Regions from separate parts of the Shewanella sp. 10N.286.52.C2 genome, predicted to be linked through region 2. Evidence: predicted binding sites of a transcription regulator. Region 2 holds the regulator's gene; each other region holds the start of a gene.
The links. Region 2 encodes ArgR, which controls arginine synthesis, uptake and breakdown. Its sites were predicted from a motif close to ANTGAATANNTATTCANT; they were not measured.

Region 1 (4,839 bases), on a different contig from region 2:
TTGTAGCGAAATTAAAAGCACAGCTTGATAAAGTAAAATCCCTTGAGAAAGAAATGTCGCAGCTAAAAGATAAGTTAGCTGCAGCAGCCAGTGCCGATATTGCTGGTGAAGCTGTTGAGATGAACGGCATCAAGGTATTAGTTAAAAAGCTTGAAGGTGTGGACCCTAAATCTTTACGAGGCTTGCAAGATGAGCTGAAGCAAAAGTTACCGTCATCAATTATCGTGCTCGGTATTGCTGGCGATGCAAAGGTTAACTTGATTGCTGGTGTGAGCAAAGATCTTGTCGGTAAGGTTAAAGCTGGTGAACTTGTGGCTATGGTAGCACAGCAGGTTGGCGGTAAAGGTGGTGGGCGCCCTGATATGGCCCAAGCTGGCGGAACACAACCAGAGAACTTAGATGCAGCATTAGCCTTAGTTCAACCATGGCTCAGCGAACGTTTAGGCTAACTGACAACTTAAGCCATAAGGTGTTTACGGCATTTTATGGCTTGAGTATTAGGTTGAGCTTTGAGATAGTGGTTCGGCAAGCTTATAAAGCATTCTTAGGTATCATTTTTTACGCTTTTTTGACTCAAGCTACTATAATTCTAAATTGAAGCAACTTTTATGCTTTTTTTGTACGCATAAGCAGCAATTTATTAAATTACCTGTTTTGCTTTTGTTTAAAGAATAGCCTTTAAATGTTATCAACTTGAAATAATCAGGCCGCAGGAATACGTTTTTTCTTTTTTTTGGGGTAAAAAGCTTAAAAGTTTTATTGATTTAGTGTCGTCACTAATGATTTGTATTAAGCTAACATTATTAAACGCGCATATTACGGATAGAAGCTGGTGTATGCTGATTGGACTAAAGGAGCAATCGAATGCTGATTTTGACTCGCCGTGTTGGCGAAACATTAATGATAGGTGATGAAGTGACTGTTACTGTACTAGGTGTAAAAGGTAACCAAGTACGTATCGGTGTGAATGCACCTAAAGAAGTATCAGTTCATCGCGAAGAAATTTATCAACGTATCCAGTCTGAAAAATCTGGCAACGTTACACCAGAAGATGGTGGCAATTTCTGATATATCAGACATTGTTTGCGATTTACCAATAAAGCCAGCGAAAGCTGGCTTTATTGTTTTTAGACTATTTAAGATTGTTTGCTAAAAAAAATACAAATTTTTTAAATGAATTGATGATAATTGTGGCTTAACTCATCAATGTGCTCAAAAACAGTTCAAATGAATATAAGATGCTGAAAAAGGTTTGACTTATTTTCGGCAAACAGTAATATGTGCGCCAAGAAACGGAGAGGTGGCCGAGTGGCCGAAGGCGCTCCCCTGCTAAGGGAGTATGGGCTTTAACTCCCATCGAGGGTTCGAATCCCTCCCTCTCCGCCATTTCTTAAAATAGTAAACGATGCGGATGTAGCTCAGCTGGATAGAGTACCTGGCTACGAACCAGGCGGTCGGAGGTTCGAATCCTCCCATCCGCACCATTTTCTATTGTTGTGTTTAAATTTTTTAATGAGCGGATGTAGCTCAGCTGGATAGAGTACCTGGCTACGAACCAGGCGGTCGGAGGTTCGAATCCTCCCATCCGCACCATTAAATAATTTAAAAGCTGTAAATTTTATATATGCGGATGTAGCTCAGCTGGATAGAGTACCTGGCTACGAACCAGGCGGTCGGAGGTTCGAATCCTCCCATCCGCACCATATAAAATAGTACCTAATTATGCGGATGTAGCTCAGCTGGATAGAGTACCTGGCTACGAACCAGGCGGTCGGAGGTTCGAATCCTCCCATCCGCACCATAATTCGGAGAGGTGGCCGAGTGGCCGAAGGCGCTCCCCTGCTAAGGGAGTATGGGCTTTAACTCCCATCGAGGGTTCGAATCCCTCCCTCTCCGCCATTATTTGCATATTTTAAATATGCAACTAAGCTCAATTAGCACTGAGTAAAGATTGGCAGTAAAAATTTTGCGGATGTAGCTCAGCTGGATAGAGTACCTGGCTACGAACCAGGCGGTCGGAGGTTCGAATCCTCCCATCCGCACCAGTATTAGAAAAAGCCCTGTAGTTATCTACAGGGCTTTTTTTATGCCTAAAATCCAGTCAGTCATATAAAGTGACTTTAAGTTTTCCTGCCAATATACCTACTTCACACTCACTCAAATGTCGCTAACCTGCTTTAGATCTTAAGTCAAAATGAACCACATCAAAATTTGGATAAATCCTTCAGTCATGCTGGTTAGTAGGTTCACTCTAGTTGATTAATTGTACTTAGCTTGGTTAATTAGTTTTGTATGCTTTTATTTTAACTACAACTTGATGATGAGCCATAAATTACAAAAACCACTACATATTTATGCTAAATAGAGCATCTGCACAATTTTGGTGAATATAGCTGTTCTTATTTCTGATATCTCTTTTTATATAGATCTTGTCATGACCTTATCATTTTCCTGATAAAGTAATCAAAAATGAAGATTCTTCATTATATGTGAACTATTTTTATCGAATTATCACCAAGGTGGGCTTAATCTTATTAATTTTGGTCTGACCAATTTACAAGGTGTTGGATTAATTGTTATAGGTTGGTTATATTTTTCGTCGGTAAAAAATCACAGGGTAGTTTAATCGCTGAACTGGTGGATTTTAATGGAATAAAAACAGCTTATGCTGAATGAATAATTATTCCTTTTGTTGATGCCGCATCGTTTTGGTGCAATTTATTCAGCAGACGTTATTGACGTGTAAACATTGGAACTGATCCTGTGGGCAATTTTTAATTGCACATAATGACAAGAGAGGGTTTATGACATCATCAATATCCGAGCAATTATTGGATGCCTTGGGCATGATGATAATGGGGATGAGCTTAGTTTTTATATTTTTAAGCATATTAATTATCGGCATTAATCTTGTAGCTAGATTATGTCAGTCAGACATTCAGCCTGTTGTTGCTAATGCGCCTACACCTGTACCCGCAGCTGCGACATCAATTGATCCTAAGTTAATAGCAGCTATCACTTCTGCTATTCACCAGTATCGTGCCAAAGATTAAATCGTTTAGGAGTTATCATGAGCAAGCCTTTAGCGTTAACAGATGTAGTATTACGAGACGCCCATCAATCTATTTTAGCCACGCGCTTACGTTTAGACGATATGTTACCTATTGCACCTTTACTGGATAATATTGGTTTTTGGTCTTTAGAGTCTTGGGGCGGTGCTACGTTTGATTCTTGTATTCGTTATTTAGGCGAAGACCCTTGGGATCGTATCAGAGAGCTGAAAAAGGCGATGCCAAATACACCACAGCAAATGCTATTGCGTGGTCAGAATTTATTAGGCTATCGTCATTACGCCGATGATGTGGTGACCCGCTTTGTTGAGCGTGCCCATACCAATGGTGTTGATGTTTTCAGAATTTTCGATGCCATGAATGATGTGCGTAACTTAGAAACTGCGGTTAAAGCAGTTAAGCAAGTCGGCGGTCATGCACAAGGTACGATTTCATTTACTAGTAGCCCAGTTCATAACGTGGATACTTGGGTTGATATGGCTAAAAACCTTGAAGACATGGGCTGTGACTCACTGTGCATCAAGGATATGGCAGGCTTACTTAAGCCAATGCAAGCTTATGATCTTATCAGCCGTTTAAAATCTCAAACTGACTTAACCGTTTCTATGCATTGTCATGCTACAACGGGTTTAAGTACTGCAACCTATCAAAAAGCCATTGAGGCTGGTGTTGATATTCTTGATACCGCGATTTCAACCATGAGCCAAACCTATGGCCATTCAGCTACTGAAACATTAGTTGCTATGGCAGAAGACTCGGGCCGCGCCACGGGTTACGACATGGCAGCATTAGAAGAAATTGCCGCTTACTTTAGAGAAGTACGTAAGAAATATGCCCGTTTTGAAGGGGCGCTTAAAGGCATTGATTCACGTATTCTTCGTGCACAAGTGCCAGGTGGCATGTTAACTAACATGGAAAACCAGCTCAAAGAGCAGGGCGCTGCAGATAAAATGGATGAGGTGTTAGAAGAGATCCCTCGTGTGCGTGAAGATCTTGGCTTTTTGCCATTGGTTACACCAACCTCGCAAATTGTCGGCACCCAGTCAGTGATTAATGTCTTAATGGGCGAGCGTTATAAAACCTTAGCTAAAGAAACCGAAGGTGTACTGAAAGGCGAATACGGTGCAACGCCGGCTCCGGTTAATGCCGAGCTGCAAGCACGGGTATTAAATGGCGCAGAGGCTATTACTTGTCGCCCTGCAGATTTAATTGAACCTGAATTAGATAAGCTTCGCAGCGAGCTTGCTGACATCGCTAAGAAAGACGGTATTACATTAGCCGCAGAAACTGATGATGATGTAATGACCTATGCCCTATTTAATCAAATTGGTCTTAAGTTCCTGACTAATCGCGGTAACCCTGATGCCTTTGAGCCAGTGCCAAGTGCTGATGATATGGCCGTGCCTGCGGCTAAAGCTGAAAAAGGCGCTGAAACCTACACTGTTAATGTGCAAGGACAAAGCTTTGTGGTTGAGGTAAGCGAAGGAGGCGATATCAGCCAGATCGTGCCGACATCAGCAGCACCTGCTGCCGTTGCTCCAACTGTTGCTGCTGCACCTGTGAGCGATGAAGTGAAAGCCACCATGAATGCACCGCTGTCGGGTAATATTTTTAAAGTATTGGTAAACGATGGCGATCACGTCAATGAAGGTGATGTGGTGTTAATCCTTGAAGCAATGAAAATGGAAACTGAAGTGCGCGCAGCAATAACAGGTTTCATCAAAAATATTTCAGTTAAGCAAGGTGATGCCGTTTCGGTTGGTTCACC
Region 2 (4,839 bases):
TGTTTTTATTGTTCACTGCCTTAAGACAGTTTTATGTGACCAACATGTTAAGTCTTAACAGGGGCACTTAACAAGGGCTAAGGCTAGGCTTTTAGTGATAAATTGAGCATTTATTGACTGTGTTGTGTAACTAAAAATTACCAGAATGTTACAGTGGCCATTTATCGTTTTCTATTTGCTAGCCAACAGCTCATAATAGCGACCAATTAGTTTTCACTTGGTTTTATATATGCGTTTAGACAAATTTATCTGCGAGAGCACCGAGCTGACTCGTTCATTAGCAAAAAGAGTTATCAAGTCAGGTGAAGTGACCTGTAATGGTGACGTGGTTAAAGACGCGAGCTTTAAAGTGAAAGATGATACTGAAGTGTGTATCGAAGGTCGTCAAATTAAGATCGTGGGCGAGCGCTACATCATGATGCACAAGCCTGTTGATACCATTTGCTCAACCATTGATGAAGAATATCAATCGGTGTTGGGATTAATGGATATTGAAAAAGTCGATACCCTGCATATTGCTGGGCGTTTAGATGTGGACACCACAGGTTTGGTGCTGATCACCAGCGATGGCCAGTGGTCACATAAAATCACCTCACCTAAAAAAGATTGCGGTAAACGTTACCTTATCGAAGCTGCTGCATCACTTGATCCTGCATTGGTGGAAACCTTTGCCGAAGGGATCCAATTAAAAAGTGAAGACGGCTTAACTAAACCGGCGCTGCTAGAGATCATTGATGAATACCATGCCAGATTAACTATCAGCGAAGGTAAGTACCATCAAGTGAAGCGTATGTTTGCTGCTGTGGGGAATCGGGTGGTCAATTTACATCGTGAAGCTGTGGGTGAAATTGAACTTGATGCTGATTTAGAAGAAGGCGAATGGCGTTTTCTCACCGATGCTGAAATCGCCTCAATTTAACACTTACGCACTGTTAAAACCAAAAAAGCAGCCTAAGGCTGCTTTTTTAATGGCTCAATAAATCGTGAAGGTGTTATTTGCTAAGAGGGCTATTCACTATAGCCAAACAGTGATTTTACCGTTTCTAAGGTATCATCAATGGTTTTGATACTTGAAGGACAAATAAAGATAGTGTCATCACCAGCAATAGTCCCCAAAATCCCTTCAGGCTTACCTATCGAGTCTAATAATCGGGCAATAAGCTGCGCTGCGCCGGGGCTGGTTCTGACTACGATCATCGCTTGGTTATGATCCACATCCAATACCAAGTTTTTAACAGGGCTGCCTGCTGTTGGCACACCTAACTCAGCGGGTAAACAATATACCATTTCTTGCTTAGCATTACGGGTACGTACTGCACCAAACTTACTTAGCATACGGGAAACTTTTGACTGGTTAATATTGCCAAAACCTTCTGCTTGCAGTGCGATTACGATTTCACTTTGGCTACCAAAGCGCTCTTCCTTTAATATCGACTTAAACGTCTTTACGAGTTCATCCTGATTCTTAGTCGCTGGCATATTTTTTTCGTCTTATAGTAATTTTTAAAAAGAATAGATTTTATTCAAAAAAGTAGCTCATTCTGAATAGATAAACGCATCAAGTCAAGAAATAAGCTAAATTGGTGAATAAAAATTCATTTTAGCTATTACTGGCTAAATTAGTCATTATTTATATACATATCATAGAATAAGGAAATTAGTGTGATCTACTAAGGGATAATTGAAATCCTCGCTGTGATCCAGTAATGTGACGCCACAAGAAAACATGATCTGTGTCACAGACCAGACTGAAGTCAATCACTAGAACGTAATTGGAGATCATCATGAAAGTAGCTGTACTTGGTGCTGCTGGCGGTATCGGCCAGGCCTTAGCTTTACTATTAAAAACTCAACTTCCTGCAGGTTCAGAGTTGTCTTTATATGACATCGCTCCTGTTACTCCAGGTGTTGCAGTTGACTTAAGCCACATCCCTACAGATGTAAAAGTGGCTGGTTTTGCTGGTGAAGACCCAACTCCTGCGCTAGTTGGCGCTGATGTTGTTCTTATCTCTGCAGGTGTTGCGCGTAAGCCTGGTATGGATCGCTCAGATCTATTTAATATCAATGCGGGTATCGTAAGAAACCTTATTGAAAAAGTGGCGGCAACTTGCCCTAAAGCATTAATTGGCGTTATCACTAACCCAGTAAATACTACTGTTGCTATTGCGGCTGAAGTACTTAAAAAAGCAGGTGTTTACGATAAGAACCGTTTATTCGGTGTGACGACACTTGATGTTATCCGCTCTGAAACCTTCATCGCTGACCTTAAAGGGCTAAACGTTGCTGATGTAAACATCAACGTTATTGGTGGCCACAGTGGTGTGACTATTCTGCCACTTCTTTCACAAGTTGAAGGCGTAAGCTTTACTGATGAAGAAGTTGCAGCGCTAACAACACGTATCCAGAATGCGGGTACTGAAGTTGTTGAAGCTAAAGCGGGTGGCGGTAGTGCGACTCTGTCTATGGGTCAAGCGGCATGTCGCTTTGGCCTATCATTGGTTCGCGGCCTACAAGGCGAAGCTAACGTGGTTGAATGTGCTTATGTTGATGGCGGCAGTGAACATGCTGACTTCTTCGCACAACCTGTATTACTTGGTAAAAACGGCGTAGAAAAAGTATTACCATACGGCGATGTTAGCGCATTTGAAGCTAATGCCCGTGATGCAATGCTTGATACATTAAACGGCGACATCAAACTTGGTGTTGAGTTCGTTAAGTAAATTTAAGCTTATCAATTATTGATAACTTGATTTACCGATAAAAATGCGAAGCCTTTGGCTTCGCATTTTTGTTGCTGACAGGCTAAAGTTGCTGCAAGGGGAAAAGACCTAAGCCCTTTACCAACTAATCAGTTTTCCTTGCCAATCAATAAAGCTGGCTTGTCCATCGTAGTAAATTCGGACAATTTCAGCGTTGTCATCTTCACTACTTTCGCTTCCAGCTTCCTTAATTGCGTTATTGATATTCAGTAATTGCGACGCGACAAATTCAGCAGTAAATAATTTTTCAGCGGGCACTTTGGCCTGAAAAGGTTTGGATAATGGGGTGTCTGTGGTGCCGGGATGAAAAGCAATGAGCTTTACGTTTTTGGCACGCCGAGCATATTCAATCGCCGCGGTTTTAATTAGCATGTTTAGCGCAGCTTTTGAAGCGCGATAGCTATACCATCCTCCCAAGCGATTATCACTAATACTGCCTACTCGGGCGCTGAGCACATTAATAATACAGCCCTGTTTACCTGCAACCAGTTTGACTAAATGCTGTAGCCACAGCATAGGGGTAATGGTGTTTGACTCAAACAAAGCCTGCATTGCCTCAGGGTTAACATCTTCTAAGCGCTTTTCAGGGGCTATTGTTTTAAAGGGGAGAGTTTTAGAAACTGTGTTTTCTGAGGCGCTCCTTGTTGCTGCGCCAGTCATTTGATACTGATTGTGCAATCTGCCATTACAAATAAATACCCGAGTAATTTTACCTTTTAACGGCTGCAATTGCTGGCACAGTGTGGCAATGGCGTCTGCTGAATAATCGCAGCTAATATGTTGCTGAGTTATGGGGTTAGCACTTTCATTAGCCAATTTCGTCTCAGCAGTTGCAGATTGGCTGATACTGATGAGGTGCTTTATGTCAGTTGCCGTATCTTGCTTAATCAGTGCTGCAATAATGGCCTTTGCAATCCCAGAAGATGCACCAATGATTAACGCAACTGAGCCTGAATTTGCAGTGAATGATTGGCTCAAGTAAATCTCCTTGGGTTGATGGCTGATTGTAGCTATGGCTTTAAGCAGTTAACTCACTATTTGATGCTACAGCTACCATCTTCACAGCGCTGCTTACCGGTTAACAGGTAGGATAATTTGTAGCGGTGTTTTGCAAAACCAAGATAAGCCACATCGGCTAATGGTTTGATACAAGGTAAGCGCAATAACTGTACCCATTGATGTTTTCCTGTAAGTGCCCAAGCTTTTGCCGTCACATCCAGTCCCAGTAATATTTCGCCATGGTTGGTTTCTGCATGCAAAATTTTGTTGGCTTTTTCTAAGTCGATATGGGGATACTTTTCGGCAAAACCGTCTTGGTTTAAATCAGCCAGCTCAATTTTGTGCAAGCGGTCATGTTGCTTTAATTGTTGCATTTCATTGCTGCATAAGGGGCAGGCACTGTCGTAAAAAATCCGTAATTCCATCTCGATACCTCTATGGTTAATTACTAAGTTCTAAATTAACTCAATAAGTTACTACAATGAATAATACGTCAAATGTGCTTGTTTAGATCTTTGTTGCTGGCTTATAGTCGCTATTATTGTAAGTTTTTGAATGTTATTATCTAGTTAACTAAAATGTTTCGGAGCAAAAAATGAAGAAGCCCTGTAAACTTTCTTCTTTACTCGTGTTCTCCTTGGTGGCTTTAACCAGTCCCTTTCTCGCGTATTCTACTGCTGCTGAGCAGACTACAACAGCTGCATCATTTGACCCCAGGCCCGTTAAAGTCCTGCAAATTGATGTGGGCAGTGATTTTCGAGAACGATTTTTACCTGGTGAAGTAAAAGCCTCAGAAAAAGCCGCTTTATCTTTTAGGGTTGCTGGTGAAATTGCTGACATTTTTGTGCGCCCCGGCGATGCCGTGGAGCCCGGCCAAGTGCTTGCGCAACTTGATGGCGCTATTTATATACAGCAATTGGCTGTCGCTCAGGCGCAATTTGAATTAGCTAAAGTTCTGTTCGAGCGTAATGCATCTTTGGTTGAGCAAGGGGTGGTTTCGCGTAATGATTACGATCAAACCAAAAGCGATTACACCATTGCCCAAGCCGCATTAGACAAAGCCAAAGCAGATGTGACTTAC
Region 3 (4,839 bases), on a different contig from region 2:
GTTTGAAACCGCGATTTACCCTGTTGAGCCACATGGCTTTAGACAGGCATCAAGCTGGTTAGATGAATATCGTCGTATCTACAAATTGTTTGAGCAAGAGCTAAAGTAATGATGCGTTTTACTTAAGCTGATTTAAACCATAAGGCTTCCATTTGGAGGCCTTATTTGTAACGATAAGCAGCAGTTGAAATATAATTTTCATATAACTAACACAGAATTAAAGGCAGTTTATTTGTGGCAGTGTCGGTAGCAGGTGGCGTAAGGCCAGGAAAAGTCATTGAAGTTGAGCGCAGGCTGTATAAGCAACTGATTATGGGTAAGGAAAAGTTACCCTCGCAGCTTGATGACTTAGATAAGCAGTTAGAAGATGACGCCAATAAACTTGAAGTTGAACGTTTAGCCATTAAAGCACGTTTAGAAGAGCAAGCGCGGGCTCAGTTGGTGTTACAGCGCATATCAGAGCAATTGACTAACACTGTCATAAGCTCCCTTGAGCATCAGCTCAATTCACCTCAGCAGATGTTAGCGCAATCGGGTTTAAAAGAGTCCCATATTTTATTATTGGATTTACTGCTTAACAAAGAACCTGATCTGCGCCGAGTGCGATCGCTTGTTGAAAATATCAGCTGGCTATCGACCGATCTTATCAATTTAATCAATAGCCCAGCCTCGAGTCACCGCAGACCGCAGCGATCAGAAGTCAAAGTAACCGACATCAAGTTAGTGCTTAATTATATTGGCATTGAAAATTTGCAAGCTGTGATCCCTTACTTTTGTTTACGGCATTGGCTGCCATCGGGCAATACTAACCTGATTTGGGCTAGTCGTAAGTTATGGCGTTACAGCATGATCACCGCCATAGCGGCCAAAGCATTGGCAGCGCTGCATCAAAAGGATGTGGCATTGGTTTATAGCGCAGCTTTGATGAAGCAATTAGGCGCAGCGACTATATTAAATGCCAGCGCCAGACAATTTGAAAACACATGGGGAACCTGGCTACGTGAGACCAGCGCCAAAGGGGATAAAACCTTATACGATGCGGTAATGGCCTCAGCATTTCCAGCTGAGGAAGTGTTTGAGCAAGTGATGTCCTATGGTGAGCAGCTTAATTGGCAATTATTGGACTTAATGGATTTTAACCAGAGCCAGCTAACCCAAGTGCTAAAAGAGCTCGATTTAAATTATCACTTTAGCGAGTTTTCCACAGAAAGCGCTATCGTTGCCAAAGCCAGTTGTTATGCCAAGGTATTAATATTAGAGCAATCGCGTTTAATTGAGCCGCAAGAGAAGCGAGTGTTATTTGATTATTATGAATTTACCGAGCAAGAGCTGATCCGTTTAAAATCGCAAAATTACCGCAAGCTTAATTTAGTTTAAAGTCAGGCTTTATCCCCCTTAAGTATGACTAAATCTTGTTTAGTTATGCATTTATGATGAATAGCTAGCTTATTTGAGGCCAAATAACTTTTTTTATGACTATTTATGCTAAAAATAAGCTGTAATAGCACTTTGTATGTGAAGTTTGTTAACTCTTTATGCATTATTCATTTAAGTTATGAATAGTTAACCGCTAAAAACTGGTATTTTGATCACGTTTTAGCTAATAATGACCTGCAAGCTATACAAACATCCGCAGTCAACTTAAACCAAAATCAATACAGCAAGCGGAATAGAGTGACTTAAGTGTCGCTAATAACTTTAAGGAACGAAAAGCAATGAGCGTTGAAATGAACTTAACACGTGCCCAATTTGATGAAGTCATGGTGCCTAACTATGCGCCAGCAGCCGTAATCCCAGTTCGCGGAGAAGGCAGTCGAGTTTGGGATCAACAAGGTAATGAGTTTATTGACTTTGCTGGTGGTATTGCAGTGAATTGTTTAGGTCATTGTCACCCAGCACTTGTTGGCGCCCTAAAAGAACAAGGTGAAAAGCTGTGGCATTTATCAAACGTAATGACCAATGAGCCAGCATTAGAGCTGGCGACGAAACTGGTTAACGCCACGTTTGCTGAGCGTGTTTACTTTGCTAACTCAGGTGCTGAAGCCAATGAAGCTGCACTAAAACTTGCCCGTCGTTACGCATTAGATAATCACGGCCCACAAAAAGATCAAATCATCGCCTTTGATAAAGCATTCCATGGTCGTACCTTCTTTACTGTTACTGTGGGTGGTCAAGCGGCTTACTCTGATGGTTTCGGGCCTAAACCACAAAGCGTTACTCATGTACCATTTAATGATATTGCCGCTCTAGAAGCGGTAATTTCTGATAACACTTGTGCCATCATGCTTGAACCACTTCAAGGTGAAGGCGGTATTATCAATGGTGACCCAGAATTCTTAAAAGCTGTGCGCGCACTTGCTGATAAGCATGACGCATTAGTTATTTTTGATGAAGTGCAAACAGGTGTTGGCCGTACCGGTGAGTTATTTGCCTACATGGGCACCGATATTGTGCCTGATATTTTAACCAGCGCCAAAGCCCTAGGCGGCGGTTTCCCAATTGCTGCAATGCTAACCACTGCTAAAATTGCCGTACATCTTAAAATTGGTACTCATGGTTCGACTTATGGCGGCAACCCATTAGCGTGCGCTATTGGTAATGCTGTTATGGATGTGGTGAATACGCCTGAAGTACTGAATGGTGTTAAGCATCGCGAACAGTTATTCCGTGATGGTTTAGCGGCAATCAATGCCAAATATAATGTGTTCTCAGAAGTGCGTGGTAAAGGCATGTTATTAGGCGCAGTACTTAACGAGCAATATGCAGGCCGTAGCCGTGACTTCTTAGTTGCATCGGTTGCAGAAGGCTTAATGAGCTTGATTGCTGGCGCTAACGTCGTGCGTTTTGCTCCATCTCTTGTTATCCCAGAAGCTGATATCGCTGAAGGTTTAGCACGTTTCGAACGTGCTGTAGCTAAAGTGGTTGCAGGTTAATAGATAAGTAAAGCGTAAGGGTAAAACCTTGCGCTTTTTTATTGGGTTATCGGTAATGAAAAGTCTGTTTGTTGGTGACTTTTTATTACTGGATTATCAAGGAGAGTCAGATGCTAATCATACGACCGATTCGTGGCAGTGATTACGAAGCACTTTACAAGGTCGCCGTTGAATCGGGTCATGGGTTCACTTCCCTGCCAGTCAACGAAGAGCTATTACGCTCTAAAATCGCTAGAGCTGAAGCTTCTTTTTCCAAGCAAGTTGAGAAACCTTTCGATGAAGGTTATTTGATGGTGCTTGAAGATTTAAAAACCAATCAAGTTGTCGGTACCTGCGGTATTGAAGCCGCTGTCGGGATGGAAGATGCCTTTTATCATTACCGTTTAGGCACTGAAGTCTATCATTCTAAACAAATCTCAGTTCGTAACGAAGTGGAAACACTGACGCTTTGCCATGACTACACTGGCGCTGCAGAGTTATGTACGCTGTTTTTAAATAAAGAATATCGCAGAGGCTATAACGGCCGCATGCTTTCTCGCTCGCGTTTTTTATTCCTCGCTCAACATGAGCAACGTTTTGGCAGCACTGTAATTGCTGAAATGCGCGGCGTAAGCGATGAAAAGGGTGATTCACCTTTTTATGAGTGGTTACAAGATCATTTCTTAGGCATTGATTTTGTCGAAGCCGATTATTTATCGGGGTTAGGTAAAAAGGCCTTTATGGCTGAAATGATGCCAAGAAGCCCGATACATGTATGCCTATTGCCAAAAAAAGCACAAAAAGTGATTGGCGAGGTGCATAGAAATACTAAACCTGCGCTGAAGTTATTGCAGGCTGAAGGCTTTAAATTTAGAAATTACGTCGATATTTTCGATGGTGGTCCAACAGTGGAGTGTGCGCTAAGCGACATCCGCGCCGTGAGTCAAAGCCGTCTACTTACGGTCACTATTGGAAAGATGCCTCATGCCGATCATCAATATCTTGTCGCCAATACCTTGTTAGCGGATTACCGCGCAACAGCGGCAAGAATTTTAGTTTCACAAGAGCATGATAACGTCACCTTAAGCCCACAATTAGCTGAAGCGCTAATGGTTGAGCAAGGCCAGCAAATTCGCGTATTAGAACTGTAGGAAACAGCAAATGACACAATTTATCAAAGGCCAATGGTCTAATGGCGAAGGTCATGAAATTACATCACTCAACCCAGCAAATGGTGAGGTGATCTGGAGCGGTAAAACGGCGACAGAAGCCCAAGTTAATAGCGCCATTGATGCCGCAAGAAGTGCGCAGTTTGACTGGTTTATGCTTGGCTATGAGGCGCGTTTAGCCATTGTTGAAGCGTACCGCAGCGAACTTGAAGCGCACAAAGCTGAGCTTGCTGAAGTGATAGCCCAAGAAACCGGTAAACCTCAGTGGGAAACCGCCACAGAAGTGGGCGCTATGATAGGCAAAATTGGCTTATCAGCTGCAGCGCATGATAAGCGTACTGGTACAGAAACTAATGACATTCCTGCAGGTCGCGCCGTTTTACGTCATAAGCCGCACGGCGTTGTTGCGGTATTTGGCCCTTATAATTTCCCTGGTCATTTACCCAATGGTCATATTGTTCCAGCCTTACTTGCGGGTAACACCGTGGTGTTTAAGCCATCAGAGCTAACTCCGAAAGTCGCTGAAGAAATGCTAAAACTTTGGGACAAAGCAGGTTTGCCACAAGGTGTGATTAACTTGGTTCAAGGCGAGCTTGAAACCGGTAAAGCATTGGCCTCGCACCCGCAAATTGATGGACTATTCTTTACCGGTAGTTCTCGTACTGGTCACTTGTTGCATCAGCAATATGCAGGGCATCCTGGCAAAATTTTAGCCCTTGAAATGGGGGGTAATAATCCATTAATTATCAAAGACGTCA

Region 1: the regulator ArgR is predicted to act here: its motif matches at 2,672-2,689, upstream of BCU94_RS18470 (OadG family transporter subunit).
Region 3: the regulator ArgR is predicted to act here: its motif matches at 1,472-1,489, upstream of BCU94_RS06355 (aspartate aminotransferase family protein).

Annotation. Positions count from the first base shown of each region.
Region 1 is NZ_MCTV01000068.1:151,759-156,597, forward strand. Features, by position in the region: gene alaS (alanine--tRNA ligase) at 1-449, shown strand, start outside; gene csrA (carbon storage regulator CsrA) at 865-1,068, shown strand; tRNA gene BCU94_RS18435 (tRNA-Ser) at 1,295-1,386, shown strand; tRNA gene BCU94_RS18440 (tRNA-Arg) at 1,408-1,484, shown strand; tRNA gene BCU94_RS18445 (tRNA-Arg) at 1,517-1,593, shown strand; tRNA gene BCU94_RS18450 (tRNA-Arg) at 1,627-1,703, shown strand; tRNA gene BCU94_RS18455 (tRNA-Arg) at 1,725-1,801, shown strand; tRNA gene BCU94_RS18460 (tRNA-Ser) at 1,808-1,899, shown strand; tRNA gene BCU94_RS18465 (tRNA-Arg) at 1,969-2,045, shown strand; gene BCU94_RS18470 (OadG family transporter subunit) at 2,805-3,053, shown strand; gene oadA (sodium-extruding oxaloacetate decarboxylase subunit alpha) at 3,071-4,839, shown strand, end outside.
Region 2 is NZ_MCTV01000001.1:15,830-20,668, reverse strand. Features, by position in the region: gene rsuA (16S rRNA pseudouridine(516) synthase RsuA) at 230-919, shown strand; gene argR (transcriptional regulator ArgR) at 1,009-1,479, opposite strand; gene mdh (malate dehydrogenase) at 1,785-2,720, shown strand; gene BCU94_RS00065 (SDR family NAD(P)-dependent oxidoreductase) at 2,838-3,737, opposite strand; gene BCU94_RS00060 (DUF393 domain-containing protein) at 3,794-4,183, opposite strand; gene BCU94_RS00055 (efflux RND transporter periplasmic adaptor subunit) at 4,354-4,839, shown strand, end outside.
Region 3 is NZ_MCTV01000013.1:96,597-101,435, forward strand. Features, by position in the region: gene BCU94_RS06345 (S9 family peptidase) at 1-109, shown strand, start outside; gene BCU94_RS06350 (HDOD domain-containing protein) at 235-1,377, shown strand; gene BCU94_RS06355 (aspartate aminotransferase family protein) at 1,716-2,933, shown strand; gene astA (arginine N-succinyltransferase) at 3,044-4,063, shown strand; gene astD (succinylglutamate-semialdehyde dehydrogenase) at 4,074-4,839, shown strand, end outside.